Regions from separate parts of the Blastococcus sp. SYSU DS1024 genome, predicted to be linked through region 1. Evidence: riboswitches for the same ligand, from Rfam matches in the RefSeq annotation. Region 1 holds a riboswitch; the other holds the start of a gene.

Region 1 (8,123 bases):
CACCCGGCAGCTCCACTGGGCGCTGCAGCCGGGCGCCGCGGCGTCGACCACGGACGGCGAGGCCAGGATCAGGTCGAAGTCGCTGCCCGAGGCCACCTGTTCGAACGCCAGGGTGCCTCCGAGGCTCCAGCCGCGGCGGTCGGTGAGCGCATCGCGCGCCACGGCCGCGAACTGGTCGAGATCGCCGGCCACGCTGCCGCTTGTGGAGACGGTGTAGGTCACCGTCCGCTCCGCGGCGGAGGCGGTGGAGGGGGTCAGCAACACGGCCGCCAGGCCGACGAGGACGGCGAGCAGGAGACGAGCAGCTCTGGTCATCAGTTCCTCCGGCGCGGGCCTGCGGCCCGCGCATCCGGGTCGAGGTCGGGGCCGGCGGACGGCGGGGACCAGTCGTACACCGGCTGCTGTCCTGAACCGGTCTACCGCACCCGGACGGGTCGTGCCCATGACGAGTTCATGACGATCCGGCGGCGGCGCGCTCGGCTCCTGCGCGGCGGCGTCTCTTCCCGCCTCTACCGTGCCGGGAGGTCCACGAGGGGGAGCAGATGCCAGGACGACGCCGGAGCGCGAGCAGCACCCGACGGTCGACGGGGACCACGACGAGGAAGGCGGCGCCACGGAAGCCGGCAGCACGGAAGGCCACGCCGAGGAAGGCCACCCCCGAGCTGCCCACCGCGGGCCCGGGAGAGCGGGTGTGGGTGCTGGCCGTGCCGTTCCGCGCCCCCGCACCGGGAGCTGTCTGGCACCCGGGCTTGCAGGCCCACGTGTGGGTGGGCGCCGCACTGCCGCCCGAGCTCGCGCCGTACGACCCACCGGCCTACAGCCTCGAGCGCTTCCTCGAGGACGAGCTCAACGAGGCTCCCCGCACGCTGCCCGAGGCGCGGCCGCTCACGCCACGGGACCAGCAGTGCGACGGCGCCGACGTGGTGGCGGCCCACGCGGCGGCCGGGGGCAGGGTCTTCCTCCTCGGTGACGACCCCGGCGTCGGCAAGACCGGAACGGCGATCCTGGCGGTCAAGGCGATCGCCGAGCAGCGCGACGTCCGCACCGTGCTGGTCATCGCCGACCGGCCGGCCGCCATCACCATCCCGCACTGGGCGCGCTCGATCGCCGGTTTCGGCGACGGTGGCCTGCGCTGGTGCGTGACCACCTGGGACCGGCTCGGCAAGGTGGCGAAGCTGCGCTTCGACGTCGTCGTCGCCGACGAGGCACACATGGTGCGGCACACGACGACGCAGCGGTGGAAGCACTGGAGGGCCGTCTCCGGCGCCGCACGGGTGAAGGACACCCCGTACGTGCTGGCCGCGACCGCGACGCCGGCCCACACGCCGCTCGAACTCCCCTACCTGGCGCCCGAGTTCGCCGCCCGGCACGGGGAGTCGATCAAGGAGTGGGCCGACCTGCCCAAGGCGCTGGAGCGGCACACGTTCCACGTGGAACGTGGCCGCTACGGCTGGCAGTGGACCGAGGACCCCGACGCCCGCCGCGCCGACCTGGCGCGGCTGCAGTCCTGGCTCGCCGACGCCGACCCACCGGCGACGCTGCACCGCCCCGCTCCGTGGGGACCGGTGTCGGTGACGGGGACGCCGGTGCTGCTGACGCCCGCCGAGCGGGCGCAGTACGAGGCGGAGTGGTCGGAGTTCCGCGCGGAGATGCGGCTGGCCCGGCGCGGCCGGCAGTCCGCGCGCGGCCGCGCGGCCCTGCTGCGGTTCCGGCAGAAGGCCGGGCTGATCCGCGTGCAGGCGACGGTCGACTGGATCAAGGCTCAGGTGGAGGCCGAGCGGCAGGTGGCGGTCTCGGTCGAGTTCGTGGAGACGGCGGCCGATCCGATCCGCGAGGCGCTGCTGGACGCCGGCATCCCGGTGGCCGGCATCTACGGGCGCGACCGCTTCGACGTCGAGGCCGAGCGGCTGCGGTTCCAGCGCGGCGAGGCGGCGGTGTGCGTGTTCACGGTGACCGCGTCGATCAGCCTGCACGCCGGCGAGCTGCTGCCCGGCGGGGCGACGGCGTCGGAGGCGCCACGCGTGGGCCTGTTCCACCAGCCGCGGTTCTCCGGCATCCAGGCCCGGCAGGTCACCGGGCGCACCCACCGCGACGGGCGCACCTCGCCGTGGCGTGTGGCGTTCGCCGCCGACACGGTCGAGGAGCAGGTGGCCCGGGTGATGGTCGAGCGGCTCGCCGTCAGCGGCTCCACGGCCGGGGCGGACACCTCGGCGCTGCAGGAGATCGCCGAACTCCTCGACGCCGACTGGCTGCCCGCCGCCGCCCTCACCGAGGGCTGAACGCACCGCCCGGGCTCAGGCGCCCGGGGTGGCCTGCAGGTCGTCGCGAGGCGTCACCAGGTCGGCCCGGACGGGATGGTCGCCGACGCCGGTCTCGGTCCAGGAGACGTCCACGACCTGCCCCGCGCGAAGGGAGCCGCGGGCGCTGGGATGCAGCGCTCCCACCTCGACCCAGCAGTGGCCGTGGAGGTCCGGCGACTCGACGAGGCCGCCGCCCTCGTCGCCGTCCCACCGGACGACCGTGCCCACGCTCGTTCCGCTCCGCACCATCCGCACAGCGTGGCGGGCGACCGACGAGCGGGCAAGCGACGGCAGGCCCGGCCACGGAGGCCGTGGGCGACCAGCAGGCTCATGCCGGGCAGAGCCAGTCGTCCGATGACGGCGCCACGATCCCCTCCAGCGGCGGGAAGCGGGTGCGGAAGGTGAACACCTCCGGCGTGGGCCCGTGCGCCCGCAGGTGGCGGATCCGCGCCTCGGCGTCGTCGGTGGTGGGCAGCGAGCCGGCCGGGATCCACCACAGCGCGGTCGTCGCCTCGGCGGCGCGGTGGAACCACTCCCGGCGCCGCCGCATGATCTGCACGTGCCGCCCACCGAACACGTAGGCGGCCAGCGACTCGACGTCCCGCCAGACGGTGAGGTTGACGATCACGCCGTGGCTGCCCGCGGCGTCCCAGCCGAACGCCTGCACCGAGGTGGCGTTGCCGTCCTCGGTCTGCAGCCGCCAGACGAAGCCGGGCGCCTGGTCGGCCTCGGCGTTGACCTCGTCGAGTGCAGCCATGAAGTCGGCCAGCACGGGACTGCCGAGCGGGGCGAGCAGCCGGGAGACGTTGACCTGGGCGAGATGGTGGTCCACGGGGCGACCGTAGGGCGCCCGCCCGGCCGCGGACCAGGTCGGCGGTGACGGCAGCCGGTCCGCTGCGCTAGGTTCGAGCCCGTACGTGGCACGGGGTGTCCCCGCCCGGGACTGAGAACACACCCGCCGAACCTGCTCCAGTTCGCACTGGCGAAGGGATGTCACCGGCATGTCCGCTGCTGTGGAAGTCGTCGACCTGCGCGCTGCCCGCACGGCGCTGCGCGAGAACGCACCGCTCGTCCACTGCCTGACCAACACGGTCGTGCAGACGCTCACGGCGAACGCGCTGCTCGCCGTGGGCGCCGCGCCGGCGATGGTCGACGCGCCCCAGGAAGCCGGGGACTTCGCCGCCGTCGCCTCCGCCGTCCTGGTCAACGTGGGCACCGTGCACGCGCGCACCGCCGAGGCGATGCGGCTGGCCGCCGCGTCGGCCCGTGCGGCGGGCACACCGTGGGTGCTCGACCCCGTCGCCGTCGGTGGGCTGGCCTACCGGACGGCGCTGGCAGCCGAACTGCTGGAGCACTCGCCCTCCGTGGTCCGCGGCAACGCCTCGGAGGTCATGGCGCTGGCCGGAGCCGGTGCCGGCGGCCGCGGGGTCGACAGCACCGCCGGGGCCGACGACGCCGCCTCCGCCGCCGCGGGCCTCGCCGGGCGCACCGGGGGTGTGGTGGCCGTCAGCGGCGAGGTGGACCTGATCACCGACGGCACGCGGACCGTCCGGGTGGGCGGCGGCTCACCGCTGCTGACCCGCACCACGGGGGCCGGCTGCGCGCTCGGCGCCCTGGTGGCGGCATACGTCGCCGCGACCGGCGACCCCCTGACCGGTGCGGTCGCCGCGCACGCGCACGTCGCGCTCGCCGCGGAGCGGGCTGCCGCGACCGCCGCGGGCCCCGGCACGTTCGCGCCCGCCTGGCTCGATGCCCTGGACGCGGTCGGCCCGGAGGACCTCGCCGGCGCGGACGTGCGGACCGCCTGATGCGGCCCCCGTTCGACCCGACCCTGTACCTGGTCACCGACACGGCGCTGTGCCGGCCGCGCCCGGTGGCCGACGTGGTGCGCGCGGCGGTGGCCGGCGGCGTCACCGCCGTGCAGGTGCGCGACAAGCACGCCTCCCGCCGGGACCTCCTGGCGCTCACCCGCGCGGTCCAGCACGCGGTGGCCGACCGGCCGGACGTCCCGGTCATCGTGAACGACGCCGTCGACGTCGCCCTGCTGGCCGGAGCCGACGGCGTGCACGTGGGTCAGGCGGACCTGCCGGCCGCGGAGGTGCGCGGGCTGCTGGGCCCCGACCGGTTCCTCGGTTTGTCCGTCGAGAGCGCCGACGACCTCGCCGCGACGCTGCGGCTGCCGCGGGGCACCGTCGACCTGGTGGGGCTGAGCCCGGTCTGGGCGACCCCTACCAAGCCGGAGGCGGGTCCCGGGCTCGGGCTGGAGGCGGTGCGGGAGCTCACGCGCACGGCGCGCGCCGGTGGGTTGCTGGCGGTGGCGATCGGCGGCATCGATGCCACCCGGGCCGCCGCCGTGGCCGCCACGGGGGTGGACGGCGTCTGCGTGGTCTCCGCCCTCTGCGCGGCTCCCGATCCTCAGCAGGCGGCGGTTGCGCTGCGCGCGGCGATGACGCCGGTGGGTGCCCGATGACACCGACCGCGCTCACCGTGGCCGGCAGCGACCCCAGCGGGGGCGCGGGCATCCAGGCCGACCTGAAGACGTTCAGCGCCCTGGGCGCCTACGGCACCGCCGTCCTCACCGCGCTCACCGCCCAGAACACGCAGGGCGTGGCCGGCGTCCACCCGGTGCCGGCGGCGTTCGTGGGCCAGCAGCTGCGCACGCTCCTGGACGACGTCGAGGTGCACGCCACCAAGCTCGGCATGCTGGGCAGCGCCGACGTGGTCGGCGAGGTGGCGGCCGTGCTGGGCGAGCGCCGCCCCGGCCCCGTCGTCTGCGACCCGGTGATGGTCGCGACCAGCGGCCACCGGCTGATCGACGACGACGCGGTGGCCGCCGTCCGCACAGAGCTGCTGCCGGTGGCCGACCTCGTCACGCCCAACGTCCCGGAGGCGGCCGCGTTGCTGGACACCGACCCGGCCGACGACGTCGACGGGATGCACGCGCAGGCCCGGGCGCTGCTCGCGCTCGGCCCGGCCGCGGTGCTGCTCAAGGGCGGGCACCTGGGCGGCGCGGAGAGCGTGGACGTCCTGGCCACGGCGGCCGGGACGACGGTGATCCGCCGGCCCCGGGTGAGCACGACCGCCACGCACGGCACCGGCTGCACGCTGTCCTCGGCGATCGCGGCGCTGGCGGCACGGGCCGACGGGCCGCCGGACTGGCCGCCGTTGGTCGAGGCGGCACGCGACTACCTGCACCGTGCGCTCACCGGGGGCAGCGCGCTGCGCATCGGCTCCGGGCACGGGCCGGTGCACCACTTCGCGGGGATCTGGCCGGCATGAGCGCGTTCGGCGACCGGGCCTGGGCGGCGACGGCGGAGCTCCGCCGCGCGATCGACGAGCTGCCGTTCCTCCCCGAGCTGGGCGCCGGCACCCTGGCCATCTGAGCGGGTCCCTGCACACCATCGGCCCCGGACGGGCGATCATCGGGGGATGCGGCGGGAGGCGAGCATCCTGCATCTGGACCTGGATGCCTTCTTCGCCGCCGTCGAGCAGCGGGACAAGCCCTCGCTGCGCGGCCGGCCGGTCGTCGTGGGCGGGGTGGGTGGCCGCGGTGTCGTCGCCACCGCCTCCTACGAGGCCCGCGCCTACGGTGCGCGGTCGGCGATGTCGACCGCCGAGGCACGACGACGCTGCCCCGCCGGCACCGCCTTCCTGGGCGGCCGGTTCGCCGCCTACCGGCGCACCTCCGACGTCGTCATGGGGCTGCTGCGGGAGCTGTCGCCGCTGGTGGAGCCGGTCTCCATCGACGAGGCCTACGTCGACCTCGCCGCCGGCGAGGGACACGACCTGTCGGTGGACGGCGTGACGGCGCTGGCGGCGGAGCTCAAGGAGCGGATCGCCGCGGCGACCGGGGGAGTGACCGGCTCCGTGGGGATCGGGACGTCGAAGCTGATGGCGAAGATCGGCTCGGACCTGCAGAAGCCGGACGGCCTGGTGGTGGTCGCGCCCGGCCGGGAGCTGGACGTGCTGCACCCGCTGCCCGTGACCCGGCTGGGCGGCGTCGGCCCGGCCACCGCCGGGCGGCTGCACCAGGTGGGCGTGAAGACGGTGGGGGACCTGGCGGCCCGCTCGCTGCCGGACCTGGTGGCCCTGGCCGGCCGCGCCCACGGGGCCGGGCTGCACGCGCTGGCCCGGGCGGACGACGACCGCGCGGTGGTGCCCGACCGCGAGGTCAAGTCGGTGTCGCACGAGGAGACCTTCGAGCGGGACCTCACCGACGTCGACGTGCTGACCCGGGAGATCGACTCGATGGCGGCCCGGGTGGGGGAGCGGCTGCGGAAGTCGGCGTTCTCCGGCCGCACCGTGACGCTGAAGCTGCGCCGCTACGACTTCACGACCCTCACCCGCTCCCAGACCCTCCCCCAGCCGACCGACGACCCCCGGCTGATCGCGTCCACCGCCCGGCGGCTGCTGGCCGAGGCGGGCACCGGTGGCGGGCTGCGGCTGCTCGGCGTCGGCGTCTCCGGCCTGTCGGTCTACGCGCAGGGCGACCTGTTCGCCGACGCCGACGAGCCGGACGAGACGCCGACGCTCTCACCGGACGCGCCGGTTCCGGCCGCGGAGCCCGAGCTGCCTCCGGACAAGCGCTGGTGGCCCGGTCAGGACGTGCGGCACGACGAGTTCGGCGCCGGCTGGGTGTGGGGCCGGGGCCTGGGGCGGGTGACGGTGCGCTTCGAGGGGCCGCTGACCCCGCCGGGGCCGGTCCGCACGCTGGCCGCCGACGACCCCGCCCTGCAGCCGGCCGATCCCCCGGACTGGAGACTGCCCGGATGACGCGCTCGTGGTGGGGCTGGGGCACGACCGGTCAGGCGCTTCCCGACGAGGAGTGCGCAGCGCTCGCCGGGATGATCCCCGGGCTGCCGGACCGCCCCCGCGCCGTCCCGTCGCTCGTCGACCTGGCGCTGCCGGCGTCCCGGCTCGGCACGCCGCCCTCGCTGCCGGTGACCACCGATCCGGCCATCCGGGCCGCGCACGCCTTCGGCAAGGCCTACCGGGACGTCGTCCGGGCGCTGTCGGCCGACCTGGCCGGGGCCCCGGACGCCGTCGCGCGGCCGGCGACCGAGGACGACGTGGTCCGGCTGCTCGACTGGGCGGGGTCGGCCGGCGCCGTCGTCGTGCCCTTCGGTGGCGGCAGCTCGGTCGTCGGCGGCGTGGAGTACCGCGGCGACCGGCCGTGGCTGTCGATGGACCTGACGGCGCTGGACCGCGTGCTGGAGGTCGACCCGGTGAGCCGGGCCGCCCGCATCCAGGGCGGCGCCCTCGGGCCGGTGCTCGAGCAGCAGCTGCGCCCGCACGGGCTGACGCTGCGGCACTTCCCGCAGAGCTTCGAGTTCTCCACGCTCGGCGGCTGGCTGGCCACCCGCGCCGGCGGCCACTACGCGACGCTGCACACCCACATCGACGACCTGGTCGAGTCGATGCGCGTGGTCACACCCGTGGGCGTCAGCGAGTCGTGGCGGCTGCCCGGCTCAGGCGCCGGCCCGTCGCCGGACCGGATGTTCCTCGGCTCCGAGGGCACGCTCGGCGTGATCACCGAGGCCTGGATGCGGCTGCAGGACCGGCCGCGGTTCAAGGCGTCGGCGTCGGTCGGCTTCCCGGACATGACGACGGCGACGGCGGCGGTCCGGGCGATCGCCCAGGCGGGACTGCACCCCGCGAACTGCCGGTTGCTCGACCCCGGCGAGGCGGCGCTGTCGGGCGCCGCGACGGCCGGGTGCGTGCTCGTCCTCGGCGTGGAGTCGGCGGTGCACCCGGTGGAGGGGCGGCTCACCGAGCTCACCGACCTGGCGCGCGAGCACGGCGGCGTGGTGGCGTCGGGGGGCG
Region 2 (8,123 bases), 130 kb from region 1:
CGGCGAACACCGACGTCTCGCCCTTCATCAGGCCCTCGAAGCCCTGGCGGGCCACCAGGGCCGGGTCGTCCTTGCTGTCGCTGGCACCCAGCTTGGTGTCGGTGAGGTCGCCGCGGTCGAAGAACTCGGTGTCGGTGGGCCCGGGCAGCAGGGCCGTGACGGTGACGCCGGTGTCGGTGAGCTCCTCGCGGATGCCCAGCGCGAGGAACTGCACGAACGCCTTCGTCGCGGAGTAGACGGCCTGGAACGGCTCGGGCGCCTGCGAGACGACCGAGGAGGTGAACAGGATCCGCCCCTCCCCCTGGGCCACCATGTCCTGCACCACCCGCTTGGCGAGGTGCAGCGTCGACACGCAGTTCAGCTCCACCATCCCGATCTCGGCCTCCAGATCGGTCTCGACGAAGCGACCCCCGACCCCCACGCCGGCGTTCAGCGCGGCGGCGGCCAGCGGCCGGCCTGCCCCGCGCACGGCCGCGACGACCTTCTCGACCTCCGCGCGCACGGTGAGGTCGGCCCGGATGGGCGAGACGGCGGCGCCGCGCTGGCGCAGCTGGAGGGCCGCGGCGTCCAGCTCCGGATCCTCGGCGACGACGACGAGGTCGAAGCCGTGCTCGGCGAACTGCTTGGCCAGCTCCAGCCCGATGCCGCTGGAGGCACCGGTCACGAGGGCGAGGGGACGGGTGGTTGCTTCGGGCACGGGACCTCCACGGGCGCATCGGCGGACTGCCCGCTCCTGCCCAGGAACCGCACGGCGCACTCCTGGCGCGTGTCGGCCGCCGTCGACCCTGGGTAGCCCCCGGCCGTGGACCGGTCGCGCCCGCGGGGAGGGGCCGGGGACGCGGCGGTGCGCGTGCGGCCGGCCCCGGACCTGCGGTGGCTGCTGTCCGCCCGGTACCGGGCCGCCGGCGAACGGCCCCTGACGCACGATCCCGAGGCGACGGCCGGGCACCTGGTGCAGGCCGCGGGGATCCCGCTGACCGAGGTGGGGGCGATCCGGGCGGACGGCGCACCGGCGACGCCCGCCGACCGGACCGCCCCCGGCACCGTGCTCGACGTGGACCCGGTGCCGCGGCCGGTCGCCGTCCCGCCCGGCGGGTTCCTCCTCGACGTCGGGCTGGGCGCCCTCGCCCGGCGGCTGCGGCTGCTCGGGGCCGACGCCGCCTGGTCGAACGACGCCGACGACGCGGCGCTGGTCGCCCGGGCGGCCGCCGAGGACCGGGTGCTGCTCACGCAGGACCGGGGGCTGCTCATGCGGCGCGCCCTGCCGCAGGGCGCGCTCGTCCGCGGGAGCCGGCCCGGCGAGCAGCTCGACGACGTGCTCGACCGCTTCTCCCTGCCGCTGGCCCCGCTCACCCGCTGCACCGCCTGCGGGGCCGCCGTCCACCCGGTGCCGAAGGACGAGGTGGCGGAGGAGCTGGAGCCCGGCACCCGCCGCACCTACGACGCGTTCGCCCGGTGCCCGGCGTGCGGGCGGGTGTACTGGCGCGGCGCGCACGCCGCGCGCATCGATGCGCTGGTCGAGCGTGCCCACCGGAGCGGGCGGGGCAGGCAAGCCTGACCTTGGCCCCGGGGGGCCACGGGTCGGCCCCGGCGTGACACGCGGACCGGGCAGGGAGGGAGCGACCACCCGCCCGGAGACCGCCTGCGAGGACCGCCGTGTACCTGTCGAAGACCGAGGCCGCCGTCCTGCCGACGACGCTGCGCGCCCCCGCGCACCGCCCCCATCGGGCCGAGCCGGGCCGCCGCCGGCTGTGGTCGATGCTCGGCCCGGCCTTCGTCGCCGCCGTCGCCTACGTCGACCCCGGCAACTTCGCCACCAACTTCTCCGGCGGCGCCGCCTTCGGGTACACGCTGCTGTGGGTCATCGTCGCGGCCAACCTCATGGCGATGCTGATCCAGTCGCTGACCGCGAAGCTCGGGCTGGCCACCGGCCGCGACCTGGCCACGCTGTGCCGCGAGACGCTGCCCAAGCCGCTCACCCGGGGGCTGTGGCTGCAGGCCGAGGCGGTGGCGATCGCCACCGACCTGGCCGAGATCGTCGGCGGCGCCGTGGCGCTGTACCTGCTCTTCGGGGTCCCGCTGCCGATCGGCGGCATCATCACCGCCGTCGTCGCCTTCATCCTGCTGGCAGCGCAGTCCCGCGGGTACCGCCCGTTCGAGCGGGTCATCGCCGGGCTGTTGCTGGTCATCGGCATCGGGTTCGGCTACACCCTCCTCGGCTCCGGCGTCGACCCGGGCGGGCTCGCCGGGGGCATGGTGCCCTCCTTCGACGGCGCCGAGAGCGTGGTGCTGGCCACCGGGATCCTGGGCGCCACGGTGATGCCGCACGTGATCTACGTGCACTCCGCGCTCACCCCCGGCCGCTACGGCGACGCCGTCACCGCCGGCCGGAGCCGGGAGGGGCGGCGCCGGCTGCTGCGGGCGCAGCGGATCGACATCGTCGTCGCCATGGGCCTGGCCGGGCTGGTCAACGCCGCGATGCTCGTCATCGCCGCGCAGCTGTTCACCCGCGACAGCGGGGTCGACAGCCTCGAGGGCGTGCACGCCGGGCTCGGCGACCAGCTCGGCACCGGCGCCGCCCTCGCCTTCGCACTCGCGCTGCTGGCCTCGGGTTTCGCGTCCTCGTCGGTCGGCACGCACGCGGGGCAGGTGGTCATGGCCGGGTTCCTCAAGCGGCACATCCCGGTGCTCACCCGCCGGCTGATCACCCTGGCGCCGGCGCTGGCCGTGCTCGTGCTGGGCGGGGACCCGACGACCGCGCTGGTGTGGTCGCAGGTGGTGCTGTCCTTCGGCATCCCGTTCGCCCTGGTTCCGCTGCTGTGGCTCACCAGCCGCCGCGACCTGATGGGCGGCTGGGTGAACCGCCGGACCACCACCGTGGCCGGCAGCGTCATCGCGGTCCTGATCATCGGCCTCAACGCCCACCTGCTGGTCGGTCTGCTCGGCTGAACCCGCAGGCACCTCCCGCTCGGGCCGCGCACCCGGCCGTACCGGTCAGACGCCGCGCCAGGCGGCGTCGAAGAAACCGATCTCCAGCTGCATCGCCCGCGAGTAGGCGGCCCGCAGCGCCGGGGTGTCGACCGCGACGGTGTCGAGCAGCCGCTCGAGGGCGGCGGCGAGCTCCTCGAAGCCCGGGTCGGCGTAGGTGCGCACCCACTCCTCGTACGGTCCGGACGCCCGGCCGGCCAGCGACTGCCCGAGGTGGGCGTACAGGCGCATGCACGGGGTCATCGCCGCGCAGGTCAGCGCCACGCCGCCCAGCGAGGCCGTGGCCAGCAGGAAGTCGGTGTAGGCCGACGTCGCCGGCACCGGCCGGACGGTGGTCAGGTCGATGCCCCAGCGCTGCGCGTAGGACGCGTGCAGCCCCAGCTCCTCGCGCACCCCGGCCAGCAGGTCGGCGAAGACGTCGAGGCAGGCGCGGTCGGGGCTGTGCGCGACGCCCAGCCCGTAGGCCCGGGCGAACGCCTCCAGGAAGAACGCGTCCTGCGCCACGTACCCGGCGAACCGGTCCCGCGGCAGCGTGCCGTCGGCGATCCCCTGCACGAAGGGGTGCGCCAGCGCCGCGGCGGCGCGGTCGGCCTCGGCGGTCCAGAGCTCGCGGGCCAGGCTCATGCCGTCGCCACCGCCATGTCCCAGAACGCGATCTCCGCCGCGACGACCTCCAGGAACACGCGCTCGTCACCTCCGCCGACGGCGTCCGCCGCCGCCGCGAGGCCCGCCACGTAACCGCCGAACTCCGGCGCCGTCCAGTGCTCGACGAACTCCCGGTAGGCGGGCGCGCCCGGGAGCGCGGCCGACCAGGCGTCGAGGTAGGTGCGCTCGATGGTCCACAGCGCGGTCAGCGCGGCCGGGACGTCGGCGCCGTCGAGCCGCTCGAGCAGCTCCGCGTAGGCGGCCGTGGCCGGGAGCGCCGGCGCGGACAGGTCCAGCCCCCGGGCCGCCGCCCGCTCCTCGAACCAGTCCAGCTCCTCGACCAGGGCCAGGGCTCCGCGGGCGAGCACCTCCTGGGCCGGCCGGGGCGCCCGGGCCAGCAGCCGCGCCTGGAAGCGGAGGAGGTCGGCGACGAACCGCGCGTCCTGCACCAGCCAGGTGTCGAAGGCCGATGGCGCGATCGTCCCGTCCCGCACGGCGGTGAGGAAGGGATGGCGGGTGGCGTCCGCGAACGCGTCGGCATGGCGGACGGGCAGCTCGTCGACCGGCATGGGCGCCGACTGTACGAGACCCCCTAGGGTGGCGGTGTCACGGCCGAGGCCGTGGTGCGGGAGCTCGGATCGACCGGGCTGAGAGGGCGGCTGCCGCGCCGCCGACCGCTGGAACCTGACCGGGTAATGCCGGCGTAGGGAGCGATCATGAACAGTTTCGGAACCGTCGGCGCAGCCACCCGCGGGGAGGATGCGCCCCTCACCCTGTCCGAGCCGCCGCCCCGGACCCTCGGCCTGCGAGAGACCGCCGGCCTCTGGGCCAGCCTGGGCATCAGCCTGCTGCTGCCCGTGGCGGCCACCTTCGTGGTCCTCGCCGACCGGCCGCTGTGGCACACGCTCGGGGCGGTCGTCGTCGGCGCGGTCATCGGCTCGGTGCTGCTGGGGCTGGGCGCCGCCGCCGGCGCCCGCGAGGGCGTGCCGGCGATGGTGCTGCTCCGCGGCCTGCTGGGCCGCCGGACCTCGTTCCTGCCCACCGGCTTCAACCTGGTGCAGTGCGTCGGCTGGGCCGCCTTCGAGATCCTGATCATCTCCGAGGCGGCCGCCCGTGCCCTCGACGCGCCGCGCTGGCCGTTCGCGCTCGCCGCGGGCGCCATCGCCACGCTGATGGCGCTGCGCCCGCTCGGCGTGGTCCGCGTGCTCGCCCGCTACGCCATCTGGGCGGCGGTCATCGCGGTCGCCTACCTCTTCGTCCAGGTCCTGTCCGAGCCGCTGCCGCCGGTGACCGAGGGCGGGGCGACGTCCTTCTGGACGGCGGCCGACATCGTCATCGCCCTGCCGATCTCGTGGTTCCCGCTGGCGGCCGACTACACCCGGCACGTCCGCAGCGGCCGGACCGCGTTCGTGGGGACGGCGTCCGGCTACGGCCTGGCCACCGTGGCCATGTTCAGCCTCGGGGTCATCGCGCTGGCCGCCTACGGCCGCGGCGGGCTGGACGTCATCGACGCGATGCTCGCCGTCCCGCTGGGTCTGGTCGCCGTCCTGGTGCTGCTGGTGGTGGAGGTCGACGAGGCGTTCGCCAACGTGTACTCGACGGCGGTGTCGGCCCAGAACGTGGTGGCGCGGCTCGACCGCCGGGTGCTGGCCGTGGCGGTCGGCGTGGTGGCGACCACCCTCGCCCTGGCCTTCGACCTCGCCGCCTACGAGCCGTTCCTCTTCCTGATCGGCGCGGTGTTCGTCCCGCTCATCGGGGTCTTCGTCGTCGCCTACTTCCTGCTGCCCCGGGGGGCGTGGGACACCTCCGACACCGCGCGCGCCCGCCCGCTGCTCCTCCTCCCCTGGGTGGCCGGCTTCGTGGCCTACCAGCTCACGCTGCCGACCTTCTTCGCCGGTCCGGGCGCCGCCTGGACGACGTGGTGGACCGAGCGCCAGCTCGACGTGGGCATCGACCCGGCCAACGGCTGGTCGGCCTCGCTGGTGAGCCTCGCCGTGGCCGCGTTGCTGACCGTGGCCGTGGCCCTTCCGGGCGCCCTGCGGCACCGCCGGGCGGCAGCGTGACCGCGTCCCTCGGGGGCCTGCACGTCCTCACCGACGCCCGGGTCGGCCGGGCGGCGCTCGATGCGGTGACCGCCGCCGTCGCCGCCGGCGCCCCGGTGGTCCAGGTGCGGTCCAAGGACGCGACCGACCGGGAGCGCTACGACTTCGCCCGCCGGGTGGTGGAGGTCTGCGCGGGCGCGGGGGCGACCTGCCTGGTCAACGACCGCGTCGACCTCGCGCTGGCCGTCGGCGCCCACGGCACGCACCTGGGCGCCGACGACCTGCCGCTGGACGTCGTCCGCCGGCTGGCCGGCCCGGGGCACCTCCTGGGCGGCACGGCCCGCGACCCGGAGCGCGCCCGCCTCCTGGTGGCCCAGGGCGCCGACTACCTCGGCGTCGGGCCCGCCCATGCGACCACGACCAAGACCGGGCTGCCCGAGGCGCTCGGCCCGGCGGGCGTGCGGGCGGTGGCCGAGGCGGTCGAGGTCCCCGTGATCGCCATCGGCGGGGTGACCGCCGAGCGGATCCCGGACCTGCTCGCCGCCGGCGCCGCCGGGGTGGCCGTCGTGGGCGCCGTCTCGGCCGCGGCCGACCCCGGCGCCGCCACCCGGGAACTGCTGCGGGCCCTGGCGGGCGGGCCGTGACCGTCGTCGTCGTCGGTGGTGGGCTGATCGGGCTGTCGGTGGCGTGGCGGGCGGCCCAGCGGGGCCTGCCGGTCACCGTGGTGGACGACGCGCCCGGAGGCGGTGCGTCGCAGGCCGCGGCCGGCATGCTCGCACCGGTCACCGAGGCCGCCTACGGCGAGGAGTCGCTGCTCCGGCTGTGCCTCGCGTCGCTGGAGCGCTATCCCGCCTTCGTCGCGGAGGTGGAGCGGGCCGGTGGCGTGCCGGTGGGGCTGCGCACCCAGGGCACCGTCGTCGTCGGTTTCGACGAGGACGACATGCGCGCGCTGGACGCCCTGCTGGACTTCCAGCGCGAGCTCGGGCTGGACGTCGAGCGGCTGACCGCGCGGGCCGCCCGGCGCCGCGAGCCCTCCCTGTCGCCGCGGGTCCGGGGCGCCCTGCACGTGCCGGGTGACCACTCGGTGGACGGCCGGGCCCTGCACGCCGGGCTGCTGGCCGCCGCCGCGGCGGCCGGCGTCCGGCTGGTGTCCTCCCGGGTGGCGGAGGTGCGGGTCGTGGACGGCCGGGCGGCCGGGGTGCGGCTGGCCGACGGCACGGAGCTGGCCGCCGACGCCGTCGTGGTGGCCCTCGGCGCGCGCAGCGGCGCGCTCACCGGGGTTCCCCCGCTGCCCGTCCGGCCGGTCAAGGGGCAGATCCTCCGCATGCGGGGGGCCGCCGGCCTGCTGGAGGGGACCGTGCGGGCGCTGGTGCGCGGGCGGCAGGTGTACCTGGTGCCGTACGACGACGGCGTGACCGGGGACGGGCTGATCGTCGGCGCCACCGTCGAGGACCGGGGCTTCGACGCCGCGGTCACCGCCGGCGGCGTGCACGACCTGCTGCACGACGCGCTCGAGGTGGTCCCCGGCGTCTCCGAGCTGGAGCTGGTCGAGACCATCGCCCGGTGGCGGCCCGCGACGGCGGACAACGGGCCGTTGCTGGGACCATCGGGGGTGCCGGGCGTGGTCCTGGCGACCGGGCACTACCGCAACGGCGTCCTCCTGGCGCCGGTGACCGGCGAGGTGGTCGCCGAGCACCTCGCGACCGGCGAGCTGCCCGATCTCGCCGCCCCCTTCACCGCAGACAGGTTCGGAAGGTGATCCGCATGCAGGTGACCGTCAACGGCGTGCCCACCGACGTGGACGACGACTGCACCGTCGCCGCGCTCGTCGAAGCCCGCACCAACGGGCACGGCAGGGTCGCCGTCGCGCGCAACGGCGACGTCGTCCCCCGGAGCGGCTGGGAGTCGACGCGGCTCTCCGCCGGGGACAGCCTGGAAGTCCTCGCCCCCACCGCAGGAGGTTGACCCGATGACCGTGCACGAGGTGGTCCCCGCCCTGGAGCGGGAGGAGCAGGCCGATCCGTTCCTCCTCGGCGGGGAGACGTTCACGTCCCGGCTGCTGCTGGGCACCGGCGGCGCCCCCAGTCTCGAGTCGCTGGAGCGGGCCGTCGTGGCCTCCGGCACCGAACTGGTGACGGTGGCGCTGCGCCGGGTGGAGGCCTCCAGCAGCGCGGCGATGCTCGAGGTGCTGGACCGGTGCGGGGTGCGCCTGCTGCCCAACACGGCCGGGTGCAGGACCGCTCGGGAAGCGGTTCTGACCGCCCGGCTGGCCCGCGAGGCGTTCGACACCTCCTGGGTGAAGCTGGAGGTCATCGGCGACGAGCACACGCTCCTGCCCGACCCGATCGAGCTGTTCGAGGCGGCCGAGGAGCTCGTCGCCGACGGGTTCACCGTGCTGGCGTACACCACGGACGACCCGATCCTCGGGCGCCGGCTGGCCGACATCGG

The links. A riboswitch is a leader RNA that binds a small molecule or an ion and turns the genes downstream of it on or off. The one in region 1 is predicted to bind thiamine pyrophosphate.
Region 2: another riboswitch for thiamine pyrophosphate. It lies ahead of ACI79S_RS01680 (purine-cytosine permease family protein); the one in region 1 lies ahead of thiM (hydroxyethylthiazole kinase).

What each region holds. Positions count from the first base shown of each region.
Region 1 is NZ_JBJHAA010000001.1:212,203-220,325, forward strand. Features, by position in the region: gene ACI79S_RS01035 (DUF3152 domain-containing protein) at 1-315, opposite strand, end outside; gene ACI79S_RS01040 (helicase) at 690-2,279, shown strand; gene ACI79S_RS01045 (hypothetical protein) at 2,295-2,549, opposite strand; gene ACI79S_RS01050 (DUF3291 domain-containing protein) at 2,629-3,132, opposite strand; TPP riboswitch at 3,214-3,308, shown strand; gene thiM (hydroxyethylthiazole kinase) at 3,302-4,108, shown strand; gene thiE (thiamine phosphate synthase) at 4,108-4,770, shown strand; gene thiD (bifunctional hydroxymethylpyrimidine kinase/phosphomethylpyrimidine kinase) at 4,767-5,579, shown strand; gene ACI79S_RS01070 (DNA polymerase IV) at 5,730-7,073, shown strand; gene ACI79S_RS01075 (FAD-binding oxidoreductase) at 7,070-8,123, shown strand, end outside.
Region 2 is NZ_JBJHAA010000001.1:343,982-352,104, reverse strand. Features, by position in the region: gene ACI79S_RS01705 (SDR family NAD(P)-dependent oxidoreductase) at 1-697, opposite strand, end outside; gene ACI79S_RS01700 (Mut7-C RNAse domain-containing protein) at 845-1,558, shown strand; gene ACI79S_RS01695 (Nramp family divalent metal transporter) at 1,657-2,949, shown strand; gene ACI79S_RS01690 (TenA family protein) at 2,995-3,612, opposite strand; gene ACI79S_RS01685 (thiaminase II/PqqC family protein) at 3,609-4,202, opposite strand; TPP riboswitch at 4,249-4,360, shown strand; gene ACI79S_RS01680 (purine-cytosine permease family protein) at 4,350-5,696, shown strand; gene thiE (thiamine phosphate synthase) at 5,693-6,319, shown strand; gene thiO (glycine oxidase ThiO) at 6,316-7,434, shown strand; gene thiS (sulfur carrier protein ThiS) at 7,440-7,640, shown strand; gene ACI79S_RS01660 (thiazole synthase) at 7,645-8,123, shown strand, end outside.